3 regions of the Mesorhizobium sp. M0633 genome follow, and region 1 is predicted to be linked to each of the others. Evidence: riboswitches for the same ligand, from Rfam matches in the RefSeq annotation. Region 1 holds a riboswitch; each other region holds the start of a gene.
What was found. A riboswitch is a leader RNA that binds a small molecule or an ion and turns the genes downstream of it on or off. The one in region 1 is predicted to bind thiamine pyrophosphate.
Positions count from the first base shown of each region.

Region 2: another riboswitch for thiamine pyrophosphate. It lies ahead of thiC (phosphomethylpyrimidine synthase ThiC); the one in region 1 lies ahead of thiC (phosphomethylpyrimidine synthase ThiC).
Region 3: another riboswitch for thiamine pyrophosphate. It lies ahead of thiB (thiamine ABC transporter substrate binding subunit); the one in region 1 lies ahead of thiC (phosphomethylpyrimidine synthase ThiC).

Region 1 is NZ_JAMYQC010000073.1:93-7,711, reverse strand. It holds gene NKI47_RS34095 (conjugal transfer protein TraG) at 1-1,809, opposite strand, end outside; gene NKI47_RS34090 (YybH family protein) at 2,328-2,783, opposite strand; gene NKI47_RS34085 (Fic family protein) at 3,933-5,477, shown strand; TPP riboswitch at 5,660-5,776, shown strand; partial or broken gene thiC (phosphomethylpyrimidine synthase ThiC) at 5,881-7,619, shown strand, end outside.
Region 2 is NZ_JAMYQC010000064.1:5,075-12,693, forward strand. It holds gene NKI47_RS33625 (hypothetical protein) at 145-474, opposite strand; gene NKI47_RS33630 (MFS transporter) at 817-2,472, shown strand; gene NKI47_RS33635 (DUF309 domain-containing protein) at 2,656-3,255, opposite strand; gene pmtA (phospholipid N-methyltransferase PmtA) at 3,375-3,971, shown strand; gene NKI47_RS33645 (IS630 family transposase) at 4,283-5,236, shown strand; TPP riboswitch at 5,591-5,707, shown strand; partial or broken gene thiC (phosphomethylpyrimidine synthase ThiC) at 5,811-7,619, shown strand, end outside.
Region 3 is NZ_JAMYQC010000008.1:157,153-164,771, forward strand. It holds gene NKI47_RS11190 (RNA polymerase factor sigma-32) at 1-241, shown strand, start outside; gene NKI47_RS11195 (M48 family metalloprotease) at 255-1,724, opposite strand; gene thiQ (thiamine ABC transporter ATP-binding protein) at 1,979-2,770, opposite strand; gene thiP (thiamine/thiamine pyrophosphate ABC transporter permease) at 2,767-4,386, opposite strand; gene thiB (thiamine ABC transporter substrate binding subunit) at 4,641-5,654, opposite strand; TPP riboswitch at 5,698-5,812, opposite strand; gene NKI47_RS11215 (thiamine diphosphokinase) at 5,940-6,584, shown strand; gene NKI47_RS11220 (ABC-F family ATP-binding cassette domain-containing protein) at 6,600-7,619, shown strand, end outside.

The DNA of each region.
Region 1 (7,619 bases):
AATGCCGCCATTGGCCGGATCCTCGTCCTGCTGATCCCTGGCAAGCCTCAGCTTGCGAGATTTGCCTTCCGGCTCAGCAAGAAGTGTCGTGTTGGTCCAGTCGTCAGAGCGAGCGTTCTGCGTTGTCCCTCCGGTCCTTGGTGGCGGCAAGACACGCTCGGCAAGACGCGGGTCGGCAAAGTAGCGTGCCTTCTTCGCACGGATTGGGAACTGGCCCGAGATCATAATGATCGCCTCGGTAGGCGGCAGCTGCATGATCTCGCCCGGCGTCATCAGTGCACGCGCCGTTTCCTGCCGCGACACCATCAGATGCCCGAGCCAGGGCGACAATCTGTGCCCCGCATAGTTTTTCATGGCGCGCAACTCGGTCGCGGTCCCCAGAGAGTCTGAGACGCGCTTGGCCGTCCTCTCGTCATTCGTGGCGAAGCTCACCCGCACATGACAATTGTCGAGGATGGAATTGTTCGGTCCGTAGGCCTTCTCGATCTGATTGAGCGATTGTGCAATCAGGAACGACTTGATGCCATACCCGGCCATGAAGGCCAGCGCGCTTTCGAAGAAATCGAGCCTGCCGAGCGCGGGAAACTCGTCCAGCAGCATCAAAAGACGCTGCCGGTGATCCTTCGCGTGAAGATCTTCGGCGAGCCTGCGGCCGATCTGGTTAAGCACGAGTCGCATCAGCGGCTTTGTGCGACTGATGTCCGATGGCGGCACGACCAGATAGAGCGTCGTCGGCCGTGCCTCCTCGACAAGGTCTGCGATCCGCCAGTCACAGCATGACGTCACCTTGGCCACAACTGGATCGCGGTAGAGGCCCAGAAAACTCATGGCCGTCGAGAGCACGCCGGAACGCTCGTTCTCGGACTTGTTAAGCAGTTCCCGAGCAGCCGACGCCACGACGGGATGCGGGCCTGCATCACCCAAATGCCGCGTCAGCATCATGGCGCGCAGCGTTGCCTCGATTGGCCGCTCTGGATCGGAAAGGAAGTTCGCCACGCCTGCGAGGGTCTTGTCTTTCTCCGCATAGAGCACGTGCAGTATTGCGCCGACCAGCAACGCATGGCTGGTCTTCTCCCAGTGGTTGCGGCGTTCCAATGTGCCTTCTGGGTCGACCAGGACATCCGCCACGTTCTGCACATCTCGAACTTCCCACTCGCCCCGTCGCACCTCCAGCAGAGGATTGTAGGCTGCGGATCCAGCATTGGTCGGGTCGAACAGAAGCACCTGGCCGAAACGAGCCCGCCATCCGGCCGTCAGTTCCCAGTTTTCGCCTTTGATGTCGTGGACGATTGCCGAACCCGGCCAGGTCAGTAGTGACGGTACGACCAGGCCGACGCCTTTGCCGCTTCGGGTCGGTGCGAAACATAGCACGTGTTCCGGACCGTCGTGGCGCAGATAGTGTCGGCCCAACATACCCAGGATCACCCCATCCTGACCGATCATCCCAGCGGCCTTGATTTCGTCTCGCGTCGCCCAGCGCGCCGAGCCGTAAGTCGTGGTATCCTTTGCCTCGCGCGCCCGCCACAGCGACATCCCGATCGCTGCGACGATAGCCATGAGGCTTCCGCTCGCCGCAATCGCCGCGCCCTCCAGGAAGACCTTCGGCGCGTAGGCGTCGTAGAAAAACCACCACCAGAAAAAGGCTGGCGGCGGGTAAACGGGCTGTCCAGCCAATTCGAACCACGGCGGACCGAGTTGGCTTTGAAAGCCGAGCCGCCCTGCCGTCCACTGTGTTGCTCCCCATGTTGTCGCGACGACGATCAGAAAGGCGGTGAGGATCTGGCCCCATAAAACCTTGCTTGCCGGCATCGGTCGTTTCCCAAATGGATGATCGGAACAACCGAAAAGCTCGAATTCCTAAATTCGCAAGAAAAAAGGGGCGGTCGAAGCAGCATGGCGTACCCGGACGTGGAAAGACTTGCCCGATGCGATCTCGAATGTTGAACGAGCATAGGGGGGCTGCTTTCTTCTGGAGCCGTTGAGCCGCTACTTGCCCAATGATAGTTAGTTGTCTCGGCTCAGATGGCATTCGACGAGATGGACGGGTTCTTGGAGAACCACGGATTGCGCATGACCAAATGAACAAGAGTCCTCAGCGGCGCGCCGAGCCGGAGAACACTCTAGTCCCGGCAAGTGGTGGTCAGCCGTTCTGCTGAGCTCGAATCTTACCGCCTCCCTGATCGGTAGCGCGATAGATCCAGAGCCGACTCGATGAGCAGACCCATCAAGTCTGTTCAATTTTGTTAATCAATTCAGTCACATCAGCTATTGCCATGGACTTTCGTTGGAACTGTTGCAAGCCGCGCCGGCCTCACGGGTCGCGGAATCTATTCGGCCGCACCTAAGTTCCAGATGTCCCGATGCAGGCGCCATGTCCCGTCGTCCCCTTTTTTCCAAACGACAATGTACTTGCCCGCAACGGTGGAAGGGGCACCGCCTTTGCTCGGCACACTGAGCGTAAATGCGCCAACTTCGTAGGCGAGATTCCCGCTCCCTTCCACTTCCAGCGCCTTCAGGGTGAGATTCTTCATCCCGGCCTTGATTGCGCCCTGCCAGAATTCTTCCACGCCCTTGCGGTCATCGATGCGTTTGCCGTCGGGTGGCAGCAGGGCGGCATCGTCGGTATACATTTGACCTACCGCTGCTGCGTTTCCGCTGTTGAAGGCGTCCATGAATTTTACCAACGCCGCTTCGATGTCCTCACGAGCCGAGTGGGGGGCCGCAGACAATGCAGACGAAAGAAGCAGCACAGCAGCAAATGCAAATGACTGAACCAGTCTCATTTCGTCCTCCCTTGCGTGCCCGACATGCCCACCCGATGAATAGCGCCGACCCGAGGGCGCCGCGGCGTTCGATGGCCAGGCGCGGATTATATTAGACTTATCTGATATGACGGCGCAAGCGCAGCTGCGACCCTCTGAACGACCAGCGTAGCAGCTGCCGGAGAGCTTCAAAGCGGCGGCTACCGCTCACTGCCTCCTCGTCTCGACGAAAGAATTCGTTCGAATGATGCTTTTCCGCGGCTTTGCTCGCAAGTTTTCGTCAGCCAGCACAGGGCCTCCTCTTACGCTCGCTGGTCGTCAAGGCCCAGCGGCCACTAGCTGACAGTCCCCCCGCAGCCAAGCCGCTGGGCCCTCGACGTGGGGAACGAGCATTGGAGACGATGTCGCGCTTTCCGTTACAGCCCGAAGGCGGGTGACAGATGACCGCGTCAGCCTCTCCACCCCGAGCTACGATTTCACGCATTCGATCAGGCACAGCTCTCTCGGGCTAGCGCGCCAAGCATGAGTTAGCTCCCGAATGAGCAGGTGCCGCCCAGTTCAGCTTCGGCCCTTGCGCGCGCAAGGTATTGGCCGAGATCGATCGGCAGTCCGGTCGGCAAATTGGGGCAGCGATGGCGAGAATGAATGCCGGGAACTTCCCTTCGGTGCCGCTTCGTCGATCTGTTTGCCGAGAAGACGCGCGCGCTGCGTGCCGCCCCCCATACCGTAGAGAACTCATTTCAGGTCACACACACACACACACGACGCCACCGAGATCCTGCATCACTTTTCTACTCCGACGCCGCCACGTCACCAAGATCAGTCGCGAGCGTGATCGCGGCTATCAAATCGGGATCGCGCGCCGGAGCGCTCTATGAGTGAGCCCCGAACGGCGCGCTGCTCCTCGAGCAATCCGGCTCGACGTAAGGCGGGCCATCCGTGCCGGCCTCGTGACTAACAGACGGGCGAATGGCGGTTCCTGGACTCACCTTTTTGTCTGAAGTCGCTTCCTTGAGCCGGTGGCGGAGTTCTTGCTTGATCGACTTCAGCACCGTCTTAGAATCGGTTTTCGGAAAATTTGTCTTGTGGCATCAATTTTCATGGGATAGGATCATTTTTCATAGGTTTTGGCCCGAACTAACCAAAATTCGATGGAAGGATTCGCTTTTCATGCCTGCGGTGCAACAGCACCAATTTTCAGGTCCTGTTACCGTTTTTCAGGAAATCCGCCTTCCTGAAACGGCGACCCCGGCCGGGTACAGCGCCCTGATCGGAGCCTACAGGCTCGCCGTGCCCTTGCCCCGTAGGTTGTTCGCCACGGGCGAGCATCATCGCATTACCGAACGGGATGGCTGGCGGATCATGACCCCCCGCCATGCCCCAAATCCTACCCTCGAAGGCCACCTGACCTTTGCGCTCAAGTACGAGGGACTGAACCTTGCCGTCCTCAAGCGGCTGTTCCAAGTGACCGGTCCCGCGCCGATCGAGGCGCTGGTCCGTGAAAGCCCGACCGGCAGTTATGCCCGACGCATCTGGTTTTTATATGAATGGCTGAGGGGCGCGCGTATCGATCTGCCGGACGCGAAGGCCGGACGATACATTCCGGTTGTCGATCCCGAGCTGCAGTGGCCGGGACCCGACAAGACCGCTTCGCGCTACCGCGTAAGGGACAATCTCCCCGGCACGCGTGAGTTCTGCCCTCTGGTGTTCCGCACCAAGATTCTCGAAAAATTCATCGGCCTTGAACTACCGCGGCGCGCGGAGGCAATCGTAGCGGACGTGCCGCGCGACCTTCTTGCTCGGACCGCCGCCTTTCTTTTGCTCAAAGACTCGCGATCAAGCTATGCGATCGAGGGCGAGCACCCGCCGCAAGATCGCATCCAGCGCTGGGGCCGCGCCATCGGCGAATCCGGCCGCTGGCCGATCAATCGCGATGAGCTGCTGCGTCTGCAAAGAATTGTACTTGGCGACGCCCGTTTCGTAAGACTTGGCTTCCGAAAAGAAGGAGGTTTCGTCGGTGAGCATGACCGAGACAACGGCACGCCCTTGCCCGATCACATCAGCGCTCGGCCCGAGGACCTGCCGCGGCTAATTGATGGAATGGCGGCGTTCGATCAGGGCCCCGCGCAAAACCTTGATGCAGTCGTAGCCGCCGCAATCCTCGCCTTCGGCTTTGTCTACATTCACCCGTTCGAGGACGGAAACGGCCGCATTCACCGCTACCTAATCCACCACGTCCTTGCCATGCGCGGCTTCAATCCGCCGGGAGTTGTCTTTCCCGTCTCGGCCGCGATCCTGGACCAGATCAACGAGTACAGGGGCGTGCTCGAGAGCTATTCGCAGCGCCTTCTGCCGTTGGTGGAATGGGAACCGACGCCGCAATTCAACGTCCGGGTGCTGAATGACACCGGTGATTTCTACCGGTTCTTCGATGCAACCCCGCACGCCGAATTCCTCTATGCCTGCGTTCAGCGGACGATCGAACGGGACCTTCCCGAGGAAACCGCATTTCTGCAGCGCTACGATCAGTTCCGGCAGCAGGTGGACGCCTTTATCGACATGCCCGAGCGGTTGATCGATCTGCTCTTCCGTTTTCTTCACCAGAATGATGGACATCTATCGAACCGCGCGCGCGAAAAGGAATTCGCCGCGCTGACCAATGACGAGGTAGGAAGAATCGAGGCGATCTACGCGCAAACCTTTGGTCCCCATTGAAGGTGTGATCATCAGGATCGATTTTTAGTCCGACGGTTTGCGATTCCCTTGTCCCTGCCTTCATCTCCGACGCTTGACTTGTCGCCGAGACATGCACGATTTTTTCCGCACGGTCTGACCGGCGGCCGATCAGCCGCGGCCAGAACGCGCTTGACAAACCGGAGCCGTCCCGTCCAACCTCACGCATTCACCAGGGGAGTCCCGGCAAGGGGCTGAGATACTGCTGGCATTCGCGGCGCAGTGACCCGTTGAACCTGATCCAGTTCATACTGGCGTAGGGACGGTGCAAGCGCTTTGCGGGAGTTTACGCCCGAGATCCTGTTTCGGCAGGTCGACAGAAGCGTCTTTTCATCCTCCCGGCACAGAACTGGGTCTCCAATGCAACGAGCAAAGGAGCCTCAAGATGAATGCCCTCACCCCCGCCGTCTCGACGGGACCGCTGCCCGCCTCACGAAAAATCCACAAGCCCGGTGCCATCCACCCGCAGATCAGGGTACCGATGCGCGAAATCTCCGTCCATCCGACGGCCGGCGAACCGCCCGTCACCGTCTACGATCCGTCCGGCCCCTATACAGACCCGACTGTCGAAACCAGCATCGAAAACGGCCTTGCCCGGCTTCGCCACGAATGGATTACGGCGCGGGGCGATGTCGAAGCCTATGACGGCCGCCACGTGCGGCCGGAAGACAACGGATTCGCCGCAGGCGAGCGCCTGACGCCGGAGTTTCCAGTCCGTAACCGGCCGCTGAGGGCCAAGTCAGGCAAGGCGGTGACTCAGCTTACCTATGCGCGCGCCGGCATCATCACACCCGAAATGGAGTTCGCCGCCATCCGCGAGAACCTTGGTCGCGAGATCCTGCACGGCAAGCTTGAGCGCGACGGCGAGGCTTTCGGCGCGACACTGCCCGATTTCGTCACGCCGGATTTCGTGCGTGATGAGGTGGCGCGCGGACGCGCAATCATTCCCGCCAACATTAACCACCCAGAGAGCGAGCCGATGATCATCGGCCGCAATTTCCTGGTCAAGATCAATGCCAATATCGGCAACTCCGCTGTCACCTCCTCGATGGCCGAAGAGGTCGAAAAGATGGTCTGGGCGATCCGCTGGGGCGCCGATACGGTGATGGACCTGTCGACCGGCCGCAACATCCACAACATCCGCGACTGGATCGTCCGCAACTCGCCGGTGCCGATCGGCACGGTGCCGCTCTACCAGGCGCTCGAGAAGGTTGGCGGCATTGCCGAGGATCTGACCTGGGAGGTGTACCGCGACACGCTGATCGAACAGGCCGAACAGGGCGTTGACTATTTCACCATCCATGCCGGCGTGCGGCTGCATTACATCCCACTGACCGTTGACCGGGTCACGGGTATCGTCTCGCGCGGCGGCTCGATCATGGCAAAATGGTGCCTGCACCATCACCGGGAAAGCTTCCTCTACGAGCACTTCGCGGAGATCTGCGACATCTGCCGCGCCTATGACGTCTCCTTCTCGCTCGGCGACGGCCTTCGTCCCGGCTCGATCGCCGATGCCAACGATGCGGCGCAGTTCGCCGAGCTGGAAACGCTTGGCGAGCTGACGAAGATCGCCTGGGCGAAGGATTGCCAGGTGATGATCGAGGGGCCTGGCCACGTGCCGATGCACAAGATCAAGCAGAACATGGACAAGCAACTCGCCGTTTGCGGCGAGGCGCCGTTCTATACGCTTGGCCCGCTGACGACCGACATCGCGCCGGGCTACGACCACATCACCTCCGGCATCGGCGCGGCGATGATCGGTTGGTTCGGCACCGCCATGCTCTGCTACGTCACGCCCAAGGAACATCTCGGCCTTCCCGATCGCAACGACGTCAAGACCGGCGTGATCACCTACAAGATCGCGGCGCATGCCGCCGACCTGGCGAAGGGTCACCCGGCGGCGAAGATCCGCGACGACGCGCTGTCGCGGGCCAGATTCGAGTTCCGCTGGGAGGACCAGTTCAACCTGTCGCTCGATCCCGAAACAGCGCGGTCCTTCCACGATCAAACCTTGCCCAAGGAGGCGCACAAGCTGGCGCATTTCTGCTCGATGTGCGGACCGAAATTCTGCTCGATGCGAATTTCCCACGACATCCGCGCCGAAGCGCAGAAGGAGGGCATGGC
Region 2 (7,619 bases), on a different contig from region 1:
GGCGGCGACTGCCGCGATGAAGGCCAGCGGACGGCCGGACGCCACGAAATCGACCCGCAGTTTCAGATTCGTGGAACAATCCACACCCAGTCTGCCTCATAAAGGGCCCGGTTTTCCGCCTATTTTTTTGGCGGTCGAACGTCGTCAATTGCCTTTGTCACTGTGGCGGAACGCGGCGCGATAGCCGGTTAGCAACAAGCTTTGGGCGTCATTCTCTCTGGCGGAATCGACCCCTTCCGACAAAAGCCTGACCTTTGCCAGTCTTCTACGGGCCAGCGTTCGCGCCAAAAGTTCAAAGCCGCGTCCGTAACATTCAACAATGAAAGCCAGCGTTATCAGGTCGAGCAGAAAGTCGTCTATCGCATGCGTGAGCGCACCAGACCTTTGTTCAAGCTGAAGCAGCAAGGCGCGCGCCTCTTCGATCACGGCCCGGCAATCGTCTGCGTCTATCAGTGAATCGATCCTGTCAAACATCTGCAAGCGTCCTCACTCTCCCTAAGCCACACGCAGCGCATCGAACGCCGCTGATGAATGAGTTTCCAACAAAAGCACAGGGTCGCGTTTCGCGAAAAGGCATCGCTCGGCAAAGTGCGCGTTGATGAAGCCTGGTGCGTTAAGCGACAAGTGAATCCGACCTTACCAGATATCTTCGAAGGCGAGTGAGCCGGCCCACGCCTGCGTGCCGCAACCCTCAATGCCGAGGAAACTGTTCTGCACTCGCCGGAGGCAAACAGTTCCTCTCTATTCTTCCAGCCGCCACGGTTCAGCCTAGATTACATGGGAAGCGCTAATAACGGAAAGCAAAGGGTTCGCAAAATGAGTAGGGTGGCTGGATCAAACGAAGATTTGGCTGCACCAACGACCTTTGGGCCACTTTTGCAGCCCACCTTTCGTTCGATCTGGCTCGCGACGCAGGTTTCAAGCCTCGGCTGGTTAATGCAGACTGTCGCCATCAGCTGGCTGATGGCGACGATCTCGACTTCCGATCTGATGGTTGCGTTGGTGCAGGCTTCGTCGAACCTGCCCGCTTTCGTCCTGTCCGTTTTTGCCGGGGCTCTCGCCGACAATTTCAGCCGGCGCCGGGTCATGTTCGCCGGTCGGTGCCTTATGGTGATTGCGTCCGCGATGCTGACCGCGTCCGTGGCGCTGGGCTTTGTCAGTCCGTGGATGATCCTCGGCTTCAGCTTCTTGATCGCAAGCGGCGGTGCTCTCAATGATCCGGCCTGGCAAGCGTCGGTTGGCGATATCGTGGATCGACGCGATGTTCCCGCTGCCGTCACCCTGCTTTCTGTTGGCTTCAACACCGTCCGGACTGTTGGCCCGGCGCTCGGCGGCTTTGTGGTTGCCTCATTCGGCCTCATGGCGGCATTTGCCGTGACCACGCTCACCTATTTCGTACCCTTGACCACTATTTGGCGCTTCAAGTGGAAGGTTCGTTCTTCGCCACTGCCGCGTGAGCCGATGAGGACGGCGATCTATGATGGGCTGCGCTTCACCGCGATGTCATCGGAAATCAAGACTGCGATCGCGCGCGGTACCCTCTTTGGCTTGGCGAGCATCGCCATACTCGCGCTGCTGCCGGTGGTTGTCCGCGACCAGCTGGGAGGAGGCCCGCTTGCCTATGGCGCGCTCATGGCCGGCTTCGGGACAGGTGCCGTCTTCGCCGGCCTCTCCAACAGCCTGTTCAGACGGAGCTTGTCGCAAGAAAGGCTGATGAGGCTCTCCTGCGTCGCCTGCGCGGCGTGTTCTCTCTCCCTGGCAATGACATCTTCGATTGCGGTGGCGGCAATTGCACTCGCCTTGGGTGGCGCCGGCTGGGTCACCGCCTGGTCCGGGGTCGGTGTGAGCGTGCAGCTGGCGAGCCCGCGCTGGGTCGTGGGGCGCACAATCTCGATCTACTATGCCTTGATTGATGGTGGCATCGCGCTCGGCAGCTGGGTGTGGGGCACGGTTTCCCAGAACCATTCCCTGACCTGGGCGCTGGAGGGCTCCGCTGCAGCCCTGTTGCTCGTCGCCGCAGCCGGCGTTCTGTTTCCTCTTCGCGAGCGCCGCGAATCCGAACCCGATCCTTTGGGCGAATTCGACGCCCCAGCTGTCGCTCTCAATTTGAAGCCGAGAAGCGGCCCGATCGTGGTCAAGGTCGAATACCTGATAGCCGAGAGAAATCTCGAGGCCTTCCTCGACCTCATGCGGCAGCGGCGTCATGTACACAGCCGCGTGGGTGCGCGGAACTGGACGCTCCAGCGCAACCTTCAGAAGCCTATGCAATGGACAGAAACATTCCGCACGCCGACCTGGACAGACTACCTTCGCCTCAATCATCGTCTCACGGAAGTAGACAAGGAACTGGACGAACGAGTCTTCCAGCTGCACGCGGCAGAGTCCCCACCTCAAATGACACTTTCCATCGAGCGGCCGACAAGCTCGGCCCGCAAGCCCGAGCACTCAGCTTTTCGCCATCCCCGTCATTGAAGCCTGGCCGGCATCTCTGTCATCAATCGATGGCTACGAGCGCGACCGGTCAGCCCCCGACCTTCAAGACCATCGACATCGAAGCGGCCGCGAGTTGCCTATAAAACATCACTGCACTCTTATTGTTTGTGACGCATGCGGGTGGTGAGCGGTTTTCAAAGGCCTCGTTTCCTGCTGACAAAGTTAGCTTGGACCACTGAATTGCCGATCGCTCTCGGATCCTGGTGCGAGTATGAAATCAAAGACGGGCTCAGGCTGGGCAGGCTTTGGCTCCCGCAGAACAACCGGGTAAGCTACGATCGCTTGGGCATGTTCAGCGAGCGCGGCGGGTGTCATTCCCAGTGCTTTCTCAAACAGGCCGCCCGGCACTCTCACCACCTGACGAAAAAGCCCTGCAGCTCTTGTAGCATGGCGCGCCGCAGCGACCCGCTTGCCCTCGCGGATCTTCACCCCGGCCGCCGCCAACAGGATCAGCCCCTTGAAGAACAGGCGGTGCTGAGCGCTTTGTTTGGCAGCGTGCCAAAGAGGCTCCCAAGCCTCATGCGCTTCCCAGTAGTAGCCGTGGTTGAAAAGATCGATCCCCCATCGAAACACATCTGAGCCGAGCGCTTCGCCAACGGCGACCGTCACCGGATCTGTTCGGTAACTATGGCCCAAGGGATCGCGCACCGGATGCGGATGTTTGCCGGGCAGATACGCATAGCTCGGGAAACTCTTTCGGGCAGCAAGCGAGGGCGTGACATAGACCCAGCAAACACGAAAGCGCGTTAACGGGCAATTCATGCTGAGCGCGCCCTGACACGCAAGCAGTCTTAACCGGCTTTTAAACCGTGCCGAGATTGGCAAAAACGCGCTTTGCGAGATACATGACGCTGGGTAAGCGGCTGATGCAAGGAGGAGATATGATTCTGCGACTGAAGGAGCGGCTCGGCAAACGGTTTGAGGAAGAAGTCCAATTCTTCAAAGGCTGGCAGAAGGACAAGAAGGGCGTGGGAGCCCTTATTCCCACTTCGGTTTATGCGGCACGCCGGATGGCAAGCGTGGTGAATCCACGGTCAGGATTGTCGATTCTGGAGCTCGGCGCGGGAACTGGTGTCATCACAAAGGCGATCCTGGCTAGGGGAATCAAGCCGCACCAGCTGGTTTCAGTCGAATATTCCAACATTTTCTACAACTGCCTGGTGCAACGCTTCCCGAATGTGGACTTCAGGTTGGGCAACGCATTTACGCTGGACGAAGCTTTGGGTGACCGCAAAGGTGAACAGTTCGATTGTGTTGTAAGTGCAGTCCCACTGTTGAGCTTTCCAATGGAACAGCGTGTCGCGCTGGTTGAGGATCTGCTTGCCCGCATTCCTGCCGGCCGGCCCCTAATTCAGATCACATATGGACCTCTGTCGCCGGTGATCAAGATGCCAGACCGTTACGTGGTTTCCCACTATCACTTCGTTGTCCGCAACATACCGCCGGCACAGCTCTGGACTTATCGTCGAGCAGTCTAGCCAGATCTGGACGGTTTCCTTCTCTGAGGGTTCCGCTGGGTGGTGGCCTTCCACCCAAACAGGATGTGGACAGAGCAGGGGCAGACGCCAGATTGCCAAGAAGACGAAGCGGTCCTGGTTTGATTTGACAGACGAGCGGTGGGTGCAGTTCGGACAGCTGATGTCGAAGCCTCGACGTCGCGGTCGTCCGCGCGAGGTAATTCCGGGAGGTTGTCAGGGCAAGCGCTAGAGCGTCGGACGTTCAGTTTGAATCGCGAGGGATTCCAGTGAGGCGTGGTTCATGATTCACTTCCTGTAGGAGGTGATTTGCCATGCCCAAGCCCTATTCGCTCGATTTGCGTGAACGTGTTGTGCGGTTTGTCGAGGCTGGCCACTCGCGGCGTGCGGCGGCGGCACATTTTGGGGTGTCGGTTTCGTTTGTCGTGATCCTGATGAGGAACTATCGAAAGACCGAGAGCCTGGCGCCCAAGGCCAGCGGTGGCCGCCGCCATTCCAAGCTCGACCCGCATCGTGCGTTCCTGCTTGGCCGTGTGGCCGAGAAGGATGACACCACCATGCCGGAGCTTGCCGCCGAGCTGGCCGCTGCTACAGACGTCCAGGTCGCTCCTGCCTCGATCTCGCGCTGGCTTATCAGGAATGGCTATCGCTTCAAAAAAACGCTGCTGGCCAGCGAGCAAGATCGTCCCGACGTCAGCAAGGCGCGGCAGGAGTGGCAGACCAGGCGCCAGCCGCGGATGCGGCTTGAGCCACATCGGCTGGTGTTCATCGACGAAACCGGAACCACTACGAAGATGACACGTCTGCGCGGCCGCTGCCTAAAGGGCCAACGGCTGCGCTCAAAGGCACCGTTCGGGCATTGGAAGACGCAGACCTTCATCGCCGGGTTGCGCTGTCATGGGCTCACGGCCCCTTTTGTTATCGACACGCCGATGAACCGGCGCATCTTCGAAACCTATGTCGAAACGCAGCTCGCTCCGACGCTGGCAAAGGGCGATGTCGTCATCCTCGACAATCTCGCTGCCCACAAGAGCCCGGCCGCCGAGGCAGCGATCCGGGCCAGAGGCGCATGGCTGCTCTTCCTGCCGCCCTACAGCCCAGATCTCAATCCCATCGAAATGGCATTTGCCAAGCTCAAGGCGCACCTGCGCGCAAAGGCCATCAGAACCATCGACGCCCTGTGGCAGGCCATTGGCGATATCTGCAATCTCTTCTCTCCAACAGAATGCAGAAATTACTTCGCAGCCGCAGGGTATGGACTCACATGAAAGTCCGCCGCTCTAGACTAGCGCTGGGTGAAGCATCTGTTCGCCAATGGCGCCTATGGCTCAACCTCACGGGCACCTGCACTTGATGGTCGAGATCATCCGTCGATTCGACGGTCAGAATAGCTCCAAATTCTGCCGCAGGGTGGTCGAGCGAACCTTCGGCGCGGCTACGGGTATCGATGTCTCTCAGCTCCTCCCTGAATTTCAAAACCGACTCAGAAAGGCGTCCTTCTTGGCGAAATCGGTGACGTGGTGCCGCAAGCACGGCTATTCTCGGACGGCGGCGCTAAGTTCGCCGGTCGCACGGACGGGCCAAATGCGCTTGACAAAGCCGCGCCGGCCCGTTCAACCTGGGGCATTCACCAGGGGAGTCCCGGCAAGGGGCTGAGATACTGCTGGCTTTCGCGGCGCAGTGACCCGTTGAACCTGATCCAGTTCATACTGGCGTAGGGACGGTGCAAGCGCTTTGCGGGAGTTCACGCCCGAGGTCCTGTTTCGGCAGGTCGACAGAAGCGTCTTTTCATCCTTCCGGCACAGAACTGGGTCTCCAATGCATGAGCAAAGGAGCCTCAAGATGAATGCCCTCACCCCCGCCGTGTCGACGGGACCGCTGCCCGCCTCGCGGAAGATCCACAAGCCCGGCACCATCCACCCGCAGATCAAAGTGCCGATGCGCGAAATCTCCGTCCATCCGACGGCCGGCGAGCCGCCCGTCACCGTCTACGATCCGTCAGGCCCCTATACAGACCCGACTGTCGAAACCAGCATCGAAAACGGCCTTGCACGGCTTCGCCATGAATGGGTCACCGCGCGCGGCGATGTCGAAGCCTATGACGGCCGCCACGTCCGGCCAGAAGACAATGGGTTTGCGGCGGGCGAGCGCCTAACACCGGAATTTCCAGTCCGCAACCGGCCACTCCGGGCCAAGACCGGCAAGGCGGTGACACAGTTTGCCTATGCGCGCGCTGGCATCATCACGCCCGAAATGGAGTTCGTCGCCATCCGCGAGAATCTTGGTCGCGAGATCCTGCACGGCAAGCTTGAGCGCTACGGCGAGGCCTTCGGCGCGGCGATCCCCGACTTCGTCACGCCTGAATTCGTCCGCCACGAGGTGGCGCGCGGACGCGCGATCATTCCCGCCAACATTAATCATCCCGAGAGCGAACCGATGATTATCGGTCGCAATTTCCTGGTCAAGATCAACGCCAATATCGGTAACTCCGCCGTCACATCGTCGATGGCTGAAGAGGTCGAAAAGATGGTGTGGGCGATCCGCTGGGGCGCCGACACGGTGATGGATCTGTCGACCGGCCGCAACATCCACAACATCCGCGAATGGATCGTCCGCAACTCGCCGGTGCCGATCGGCACGGTGCCGCTTTACCAGGCGCTCGAGAAAGTCGGCGGCATTGCCGAGGATCTTACCTGGGAGGTTTACCGCGACACGCTGATCGAACAGGCCGAACAGGGCGTCGACTATTTCACCATCCATGCCGGCGTGCGGCTGCACTATATCCCGCTGACCGTCGACAGGGTGACGGGCATCGTCTCGCGCGGCGGCTCGATCATGGCAAAATGGTGCCTGCACCATCACCGGGAAAGCTTCCTCTACGAGCACTTCGCGGAGATCTGCGACATCGCCAGAGCCTACGACGTCTCCTTCTCGCTCGGCGACGGCCTTCGTCCGGGCTCGATCGCCGATGCCAACGATGCGGCGCAGTTCGCCGAGCTGGAAACGCTCGGCGAGCTGACGAAGATCGCCTGGGCCAAGGATTGCCAGGTGATGATCGAGGGGCCCGGCCACGTGCCGATGCACAAGATCAAGCAGAACATGGACAAGCAGCTCGCCGTTTGCGGCGAGGCGCCGTTCTATACGCTTGGACCGCTGACGACCGACATCGCGCCGGGCTACGACCACATCACCTCAGGCATCGGTGCTGCCATGATCGGCTGGTTCGGCACCGCCATGCTCTGCTATGTCACGCCCAAGGAGCATCTCGGCCTTCCCGATCGCGATGACGTCAAGACCGGCGTGATCACCTACAAGATCGCCGCCCATGCCGCCGATCTGGCAAAGGGCCATCCGGCGGCGAAAGTCAGGGATGATGCCCTTTCCCGCGCGCGCTTCGAGTTCCGCTGGGAGGACCAGTTCAATCTGTCGCTCGATCCCGAAACCGCGCGGTCCTTCCACGACCAGACCTTGCCCAAGGAGGCGCACAAGCTGGCACATTTCTGCTCGATGTGTGGGCCGAAATTCTGCTCGATGCGTATCTCCCACGACATCCGTGCCGAGGCGCAGAAAGAGGGCATGGCGGCGATGGCGGCGAAATACCGCGAGGGCGGCGATCTCTACGTGCCGGCGGACGAGACCGGCGCACCGCTT
Region 3 (7,619 bases), on a different contig from region 1:
CGGCGATACGATCGACGTCGAACGCCGTTCGGTCTGGCTGAAGACGGCGCTCGGCGCGCTCAATGCGCGAGAACTCAGGATTATCGAGGAGCGCCGGCTGAGCGACGAGGGCGCGACGCTCGAAGCGCTCGGCGAGACGCTCGGCATCTCCAAGGAACGTGTCCGGCAGATCGAGGCGCGCGCCATGGAAAAGCTCAAGGCGGCGCTGGTAAAGCAGAATCCGGAATTTCTCGCAGCCTGAATCGCGTCGGCTGCTATTTGTCGGTGACGATCTTGACCTTGTCGCCGGCCGAAACCGCGGCACCCGGCGACAGCGCGTTGAGCACCCTGAACAAATCCAGCTTGCGGTCGACGCCGACCATCTGTGCGGCCAGGGAGCCCATTGTCTGGCCGGGCTGCACCGTGACGATGCGGATACGCAGTGGCTTCAGTGCTGCCTTCTCGGCAGCACTCAGGATGCGGAACGAGCCGCTGACCGAGCGCGCCACCGTGCTCAGCGAGGTGCTGGCCGAAGGTGCCGCGGTCAGCAAGCGGTAGACTTGGCCGCCGGCGCGGATCACCGCAATATCGAATTGCCAGCCGTCGGCGCCGGCATGCGCGGTTGCCGCTTCGTTGCCGTTGATCGTCTCCTGGCGCACGCTGCTGTCGTCGAGGCCGGCAACCCAGCCGCTGCGGATGTAGTCGGTCAGCGAGCGGTTCTTGTCGATCGAAACGCCGTCGAAGCGGATCGCCATGTCGCCCGGGCCGGTCGCCGTCACCGCCGCCGCCGAATTGTCGATGACGAAGCCGTTGGGCACCGAGAACGACACGCCGAGGCCAGGGTGCAGGAAGGTTTCGCCGCGCACATAGCCTTCCTCCGGCGTGTCGCCGTAAAGCAGCCCGTCTACGCCGGCAAGAAATGAATCGCGGTCGCGCGACCCGACACCGGGCGCGCCGAACTGGCGGGCGTGGCGCTGCGCGAGGTCTATACGCTGCGGCGTGTTGGGGTGCGTCGCCAGGAAGTCGAGGCTGGCGTCGGTGGCGCCGCTGATCGAGCGGAAATCGGTATAGGCCGACATCGACTGCAGGAAGCGGCCGGCGGCGTAGGGGTCGAAACCGGCTTCGCCGATCGACTTGATGCCGATGGCGTCGGCCTCCAGCTCCTGATTGCGCGAGAACTGGGCCAGCCTCAGCTTGCCGCGGATCAGCGCCGCCTTGGCCGTCGGGTTGTCGCCGAGCACGTCCGAAACGACCTTGGTCGCCAACCCCTCCTCGGCTTCCAGCTGCTGCCGCTGCAGGCCGTGGTTGGCCGTAACGTGGCCCATCTCATGCGCAATGACGGCGGCAAGCTCGGCTGAATCGTTGGCCAACGCAAGCAGGCCGCGGGTGATGTAGAGATAACCCCCCGGCAGCGCGAAGGCATTGACGTTGGGCGAGTTGAGGATGGTGATGCGGTAGGTCTGGGTTGGGTTGGCCGACACCACGGTCAGTCTGCCGACGATCTTGGCCACCATGCGCTCGAGCTTGGGGTCGGAATACTCGCCGCCATAGGTGGCGAGGATGCGCGGGTGCTGCGCCTTCGCCAGTTGGGCGAGCTTGCCGTTGGCGGCGACATTGTCGACCGTGATCGGCTTGTCGGAGGGCTGGAAGCCTGATTCCTGCACGTCGGGAGGCGTGAACATCTGGCAGCTTGCCAGCGCCACGGCGAGACCGGCCAGCGCCAGAAAACGCGCCAGCGGGTTCACCCTCCGATTGTCGATGCCGGTCGGCAGATCGGCTTCCTTTCAAGTCCTGGCACGTGACCGCGAAAATCGGGCGCGATTTCCGGAAAGCATCACGCGCAAAATCAAGTGCTACGGCGTCCTTCGTGCGTCCGACAGATACGAGGCAGCAAGGGCAAATCACGGTCTAGGCCGGACCAGCTCCTGGCGGACCTAGCCACACTACCTCGACCATGGCAAGCAAGCGCCGCTTCGCCTTCCGCCGGTTTGACCATAAATTATGTCCGCTTCCGGGCAACATCTCGTGATCCAACCGCAAACGGACCCGAGCCGATATAGCGTCGGAATGCCTCCGGTCCAGCCCCGACGAAAAAATCGGCCGCGGTGCCCGTCGCGGCAACCGTGCCACCATCCAGGAAAACCATGTTTTGGCCGATACGGCGCGCATCGTCCGGCTGGTGCGTGACGAATAGCACCGTCATGCGCTGCTCCGAATGGACGTCGGCCACCAGGTCGAGCATGTCGTCGCGCAGTGCCGGTCCGAGCGAAGCGAACGGCTCGTCGAGCAACAGCACCGGCCGGTCGCGCACCAGGACCCGGGCGAGCGCGACGCGCTGCCGCTCGCCGCCGGAGAGTTCGCGCGGCAGCCGGCTTTCCTTGCCGGCAAGGCCGACGCGCTTCAGCGCTGCGGCGATTGCGGCGCGATCGGCCTCGCTCGGCCTGAGCGAAGGCGAGCGGCCGAGCCCGACATTCTGCTCGACGGAAAGATGGGCAAACAGGTTGTTTTCCTGGAACACCATCGATACCGGCCGCGCTGATGGCGGCGCAGTGCTGACGTCGGCGCCGCCGATCAGCACGTGGCCCGACCGCGGCGTCTCGAAGCCGGCCACCAGATTGAGCAGTGTCGACTTTCCCGAACCGCTCGGCCCCATGATGGCGGTGATTTCCGACGCCGGGAAATCGACATCGAACATAAGCGGCGTTTCACCATAGCTGAAAGAGACATTATCGAGCCGCACGGCCGCGCCTTTTTCGACAGAAATGGACCGTTCCGGGCTGGTCGGCATCATGATTTCTCCCTCCTTCCCAGCCAGTCTGCGGCCAACACCAGCGCCAGGCAGACAAGGCCGAGCAGCAGCGCCAGGCCGGCCGCATCCTCGGTGCGGTAACTGCCCATGCGCGCCAGCAGCAGATAGGGCAAGGTCTGCACGGAATCGCTGCCGAATAGCGCAATGACGCCGAGATCGCCGAGCGACAGCGCCATGGCGAACGCGAAGCCGGTGACGAGCGGCCGCCGCAGCAACGGCCAGTCGACCAGCCGCAACCGGTTCCAGCCCGAGATACCAAGCTGTGCGCAGAGCCGTTCGTGGCGTTCGCTCGCCGCGTCATAGGCAGGGCGGATGGCGCGGATGGCGAACGGCATCGCCATCACCGCATTGACCGCAACGACCATGACAGGGGCGATCGCAAAGACATCGCCGACGGTGCGCAAGAGCAGGAACCAGCCGGCGCCGATGACGATGGGCGGCACCACCAGGACGAACCCCGCACCGGTGTCGGCCAGGTGTTCGAGCAGCGTCCTCCTGCCGCTCCGCCGGGTGAGCGCCAGCGCCCGGCGCGCCATGACCAGCGACAGCGACAACGCCACAGAGAGCAGCGCCGATAGGAGGGAAAGCACGGCACTGGTCGCCGTCGCTTGCCGCACCGCGCTCTCGCCGGCCAGGCGGCCGAGATCGGCGCCAAGCCCGGCTGCCAACGTGGCCGCCATCGGCCCGGCGACAAACAGCAGTGCGAGCCCGATCGCCAGTGCGTTCAGCACGGTCTCGGTCGCACCGGCTGAAAAATACCGGCGCGGCGCCACCGGCAGATTGGCATCCCCGACCATATTGGCGCCGAGCCGCGTCAAGGCCAGCACGACGACGAAGGTCAGGGCAATCTGCAGCAGGGTCAGCGTCACAGCCCGCGCCGGGTCGAAGTCGAAACGCAATGCCTGGTAGATGGCAACCTCCAGCGTCGTCGCGCGCGGCCCGCCGCCGAGCGTAAGCACGATGGTGAAAGAGGTGATGCACAGCATGAAAACGAGCCCGGCAACGCCCGGCAGGGCCGCACGCAGCGGCGGCCATTCGATCAGCCGGAAGGCCGGCGCAGCACCCATGCCAAGCTGGCTCGCCAGCCGCCATTGGTCGGCCGGCACGGTCTGCAGCGCTTCCAGGAACAGCCGCGTCGCCAGCGGCAGGTTGAAGAAGACGTGGGCGACGAGAATGCCCGACAGGCCATAGATGCCGGGCCAGCTCTGCCCGCCAATCGCGCCGAGCGTGCCGGCGAAATACCCGGCGCGGCCATAGAGTGCCAAGACACCGAGTGCGGCAACAATGGCCGGCAGCGCCAGCGGCACGGCGAAAAGCTGGAGGATGAAGCCTCGCCCGAAAAAACGCGGATGCCGCGACAGGGCGCGCGCGACGAACAGCGCCGGTGCAACGGAGAGCAGGGTCGACAGCAGAGCCTGCCAGAGCGTGAAACGGACGACGCGCAAGAGATAGGAATCGAAAGCGGCGGCGGCGCCGGACAGGTCGCGTGTGGCTTCGACGACGAGCCCGGCGAATGCACCGCCGATCAGCAGCGCGATGGCGGCGAGCGCGACGATGCCGGCAGTGACGCGGGGATCGGCCGGATGACGCGTACGCATGTCGCGCTACCCGACACTACGACAGGTGTTGATCGAAGGAAATACCTGGCAATGGCCGAGCCCACCCCTCTCTGGCCTGCCGGCCATCTCCCCCTCAAGGGGGGAGATTGCGCACTCAGCCGCCTTCGCCAATCTCACAAGTGGCAGGACGAGGAGAGGCGACAAAGCTGCCGATCTTCCCCCTTGAGGGGGGGGAGATGGCCGGCAGGCCAGAGGGGGGTGGCTTGGCGCAAACATCCGACGAGGCTTGAGCCCTACTTGCTCATCACCGCCAGCCACTCGTCGACCCAGGCCTTGCGATTTGCGGCGACCTCTTCCGGGCTGAACAGCAAGGTCTTGGTCGGTTTGACCAGCTTGTCGAACGCCGGGTTGAGCGGCTTGTCGGTCTTGCCGACCGGGAACATCCAGTTGGTTTCGGGAATGACATTCTGGAATTTCGGTCCGGTCATGAAGGCGATGAACTTTTCCGCCAGCGGGTTCTTCGCACCCTTGGTGGTGATCCCCGCGACCTCGATCTGCAGATATTCGCCTTCCTCGAAAGACGCCGCCTGGTAGCGCTCGGTGTTTTCGGCAACCATGTGGTAGGCCGGCGAGGTGGTGTAGGACAGCACCATCGGCGCCTCGCCCTTGGTGAACAGGCCGTAGGCCTCGCTCCAGCCCGGCGTTACCGTCAGCACCTTCGCCTTGAGTTTGGCCCAGGCTTCCGGCGCCTTGTCGCCATAGACCGACTTGACCCACAGCAGCAGGCCAAGGCCCGGCGTCGAGGTGCGCGGATCCTGGATGACGATCTTCTCTCCGGCATCGCCCTCGACCAATTCCCTGAGGCTCTTCGGCGGGCTCTTCAGTTTTTCGGTATCGTAGACGACGGCGAAATAGCCATAGTCGAACGGCACGAAAATATCGTCGCTCCAGCCGCCCGGCACACTGACGCCCGACACGGCGCCGTGCGGCGAAAACAGGCCGGTTGCCTTGGCGTCGGCGGTTAAGTTGGTATCGAGGCCAAGTACGATATCGGCCTTGGTCGCGGCGCCTTCCAGCTTCACACGATTGAGCAGCGCCACGCCGTCGGCGACCGAGACGAATTCGACGACGCAACTGCATTCGGCCTCGAAGGCCTTCTTCACCGCCGGTCCCGGACCCCAATCGGCGGTGAAGCTTTCATAGGTATAGACCGTCAGTCTATCCTGTGCCGATGCCTGCCCTGGCAAGGCGAGCGCGGATGCCGCAAGCAGGACAATTGAGACAAGAGAGTGGAAAAAACTGCGCATCGGCGCCTCCTTCGTTCGCGTTGAAAGGAATTGAGGCGTCGGGCTGTCCGAAACGTCTAATCCCTCCGCCGGTACAAACCGGATCAGGTTCAGCGGGTTGGCAGTCTTGCCTCTCAGCCGGTCCGCGAAAATCGCGTCCGGCACCCCGTTAGAGCGTTGCGACACATAGGCCCGGCCGAAGTGCTGCGCAAGCGGAAGTTTGCCGGGCATCCAAAGCCCAGCCTTCCGTTTCGTCTGCCGTTTCATCTTCCGTTTCCGGGGCAGGGCTGGTAAGGGCCACGAGATATGAGCACATTCACCATCCTGCTTGGCGGCGATCTCATCCGCACGCCGCTGCTCGACCGCCAGGTCGAAGGCTCGCGTGTCATCGCTGCCGATGCCGGCATCGGCCATGCCCGTATGCTGGGCCTGAGGCCGGAACTCTGGGTCGGCGATTTCGATTCGGTGCCTGCCGATTTGCCGGAAGATCTGGCCGCCGTGCCACGGCAGGTGTTTCCCGCTGAAAAGGACAAGACCGACGGTGAACTCGCTATCGCCGCCGCGCTCGAACGCGGTGCGACAAGCCTTGTGCTCGCAGGCGCCTTCGGCGGCAAACGCACCGACCACATCTTCCTGCATCTGGCGCTAAGCGTCCGGCTGGCGGAAGGCGGGACGGAAGTGCTTTTGACCAGCGGCGCACAGGAAGGCATTCCCTTGCTGCCGGGAAAGACTGGCTTCGACTATGCCGACGGCACGCTGTTTTCGGTGCTCGGCTTCTCCGATCTCGCCGGCCTGAGCGTCACCGGTGCCAAATGGCCGCTCGACCATGTCGAGGTTGCGTTCGGCTCGTCGCTGACCATTTCCAACGAGGTCAGGGGCCGGTTGGAAATCGCGCTGGCCAGCGGCCGCGCGCTGCTGCTCGCACATCCCTATCCTCTTCCGGAAAGCTGAGCCCAGAAAGCCGACATGGCGCCGCCAATTCTCAATCTCGACGGGATAAAGCTGACCTTTGGCGGCACGCCGCTGCTCGACGGTGCCGCCCTGACGGCCTCTGCTGGCGACAAGATCGCCCTGGTCGGCCGCAACGGCTCTGGCAAGTCGACGCTCCTCAAGATCGCCGCCGGGCTGATCGAACCGCAGGACGGCGAAGTCTTCCGCCAGCCTTCGGCGACCGTGCGCTACTTGCCGCAAATGCCCGACATGGACGGCTTTGCGACTGTCCGCGCCTATGTCGAGGCGGGGCTCGGGCCGGCCGACGATCCCTACCGCGCCACCTATCTGATGGAGCATCTCGGCCTGACCGGCGAGGAACGGCCGAACGACCTCTCCGGCGGCGAGGCGCGGCGCGCCGCCCTCGCCCGCGTCATGGCGCCGGAGCCCGACATTCTCCTCCTCGATGAGCCGACCAATCATCTTGACCTTTCGGTCATCGAATGGCTGGAGGAGGAGCTTGCCCGCACCTCCTCGGCACTGGTCGTCATCTCGCATGACCGCCGTTTTCTCGAACGCGTGTCGCGCGCCACAATCTGGCTCGACCGCGGCCAGACTCGCCGTCTCGACAAGGGCTTTGCCTATTTCGAGGAATGGCGCGACACGGTGCTGGAGGAGGAAGAGCGCGAGCAGCACAAGCTCGGCCGCCAGATCGTGCGTGAGGAGCACTGGCTGCGCTATGGCGTGACGGCAAGGCGCAAGCGCAACATGCGCCGGCTCGGTGAGTTGCAGACCATGCGCCAGCGCTTTCGCGGCCACCGCGGCGCCGAGGGTGCGGCGACGATGACAGCCAGCGACGCCGCCGAATCCGGCAAACTGGTGATCGAAGCCAAGAACATTGAGAAGAGCTTTGGCGATCTGACCGTGGTCAAGGGATTCTCGACCCGCATCCAGCGCGGCGATCGCGTCGGTCTGGTCGGGCCGAACGGCGCCGGCAAGACGACGCTGTTGAAGATGCTGACCGGCGAATTGAAGCCGGACGCGGGCACGGTGCGG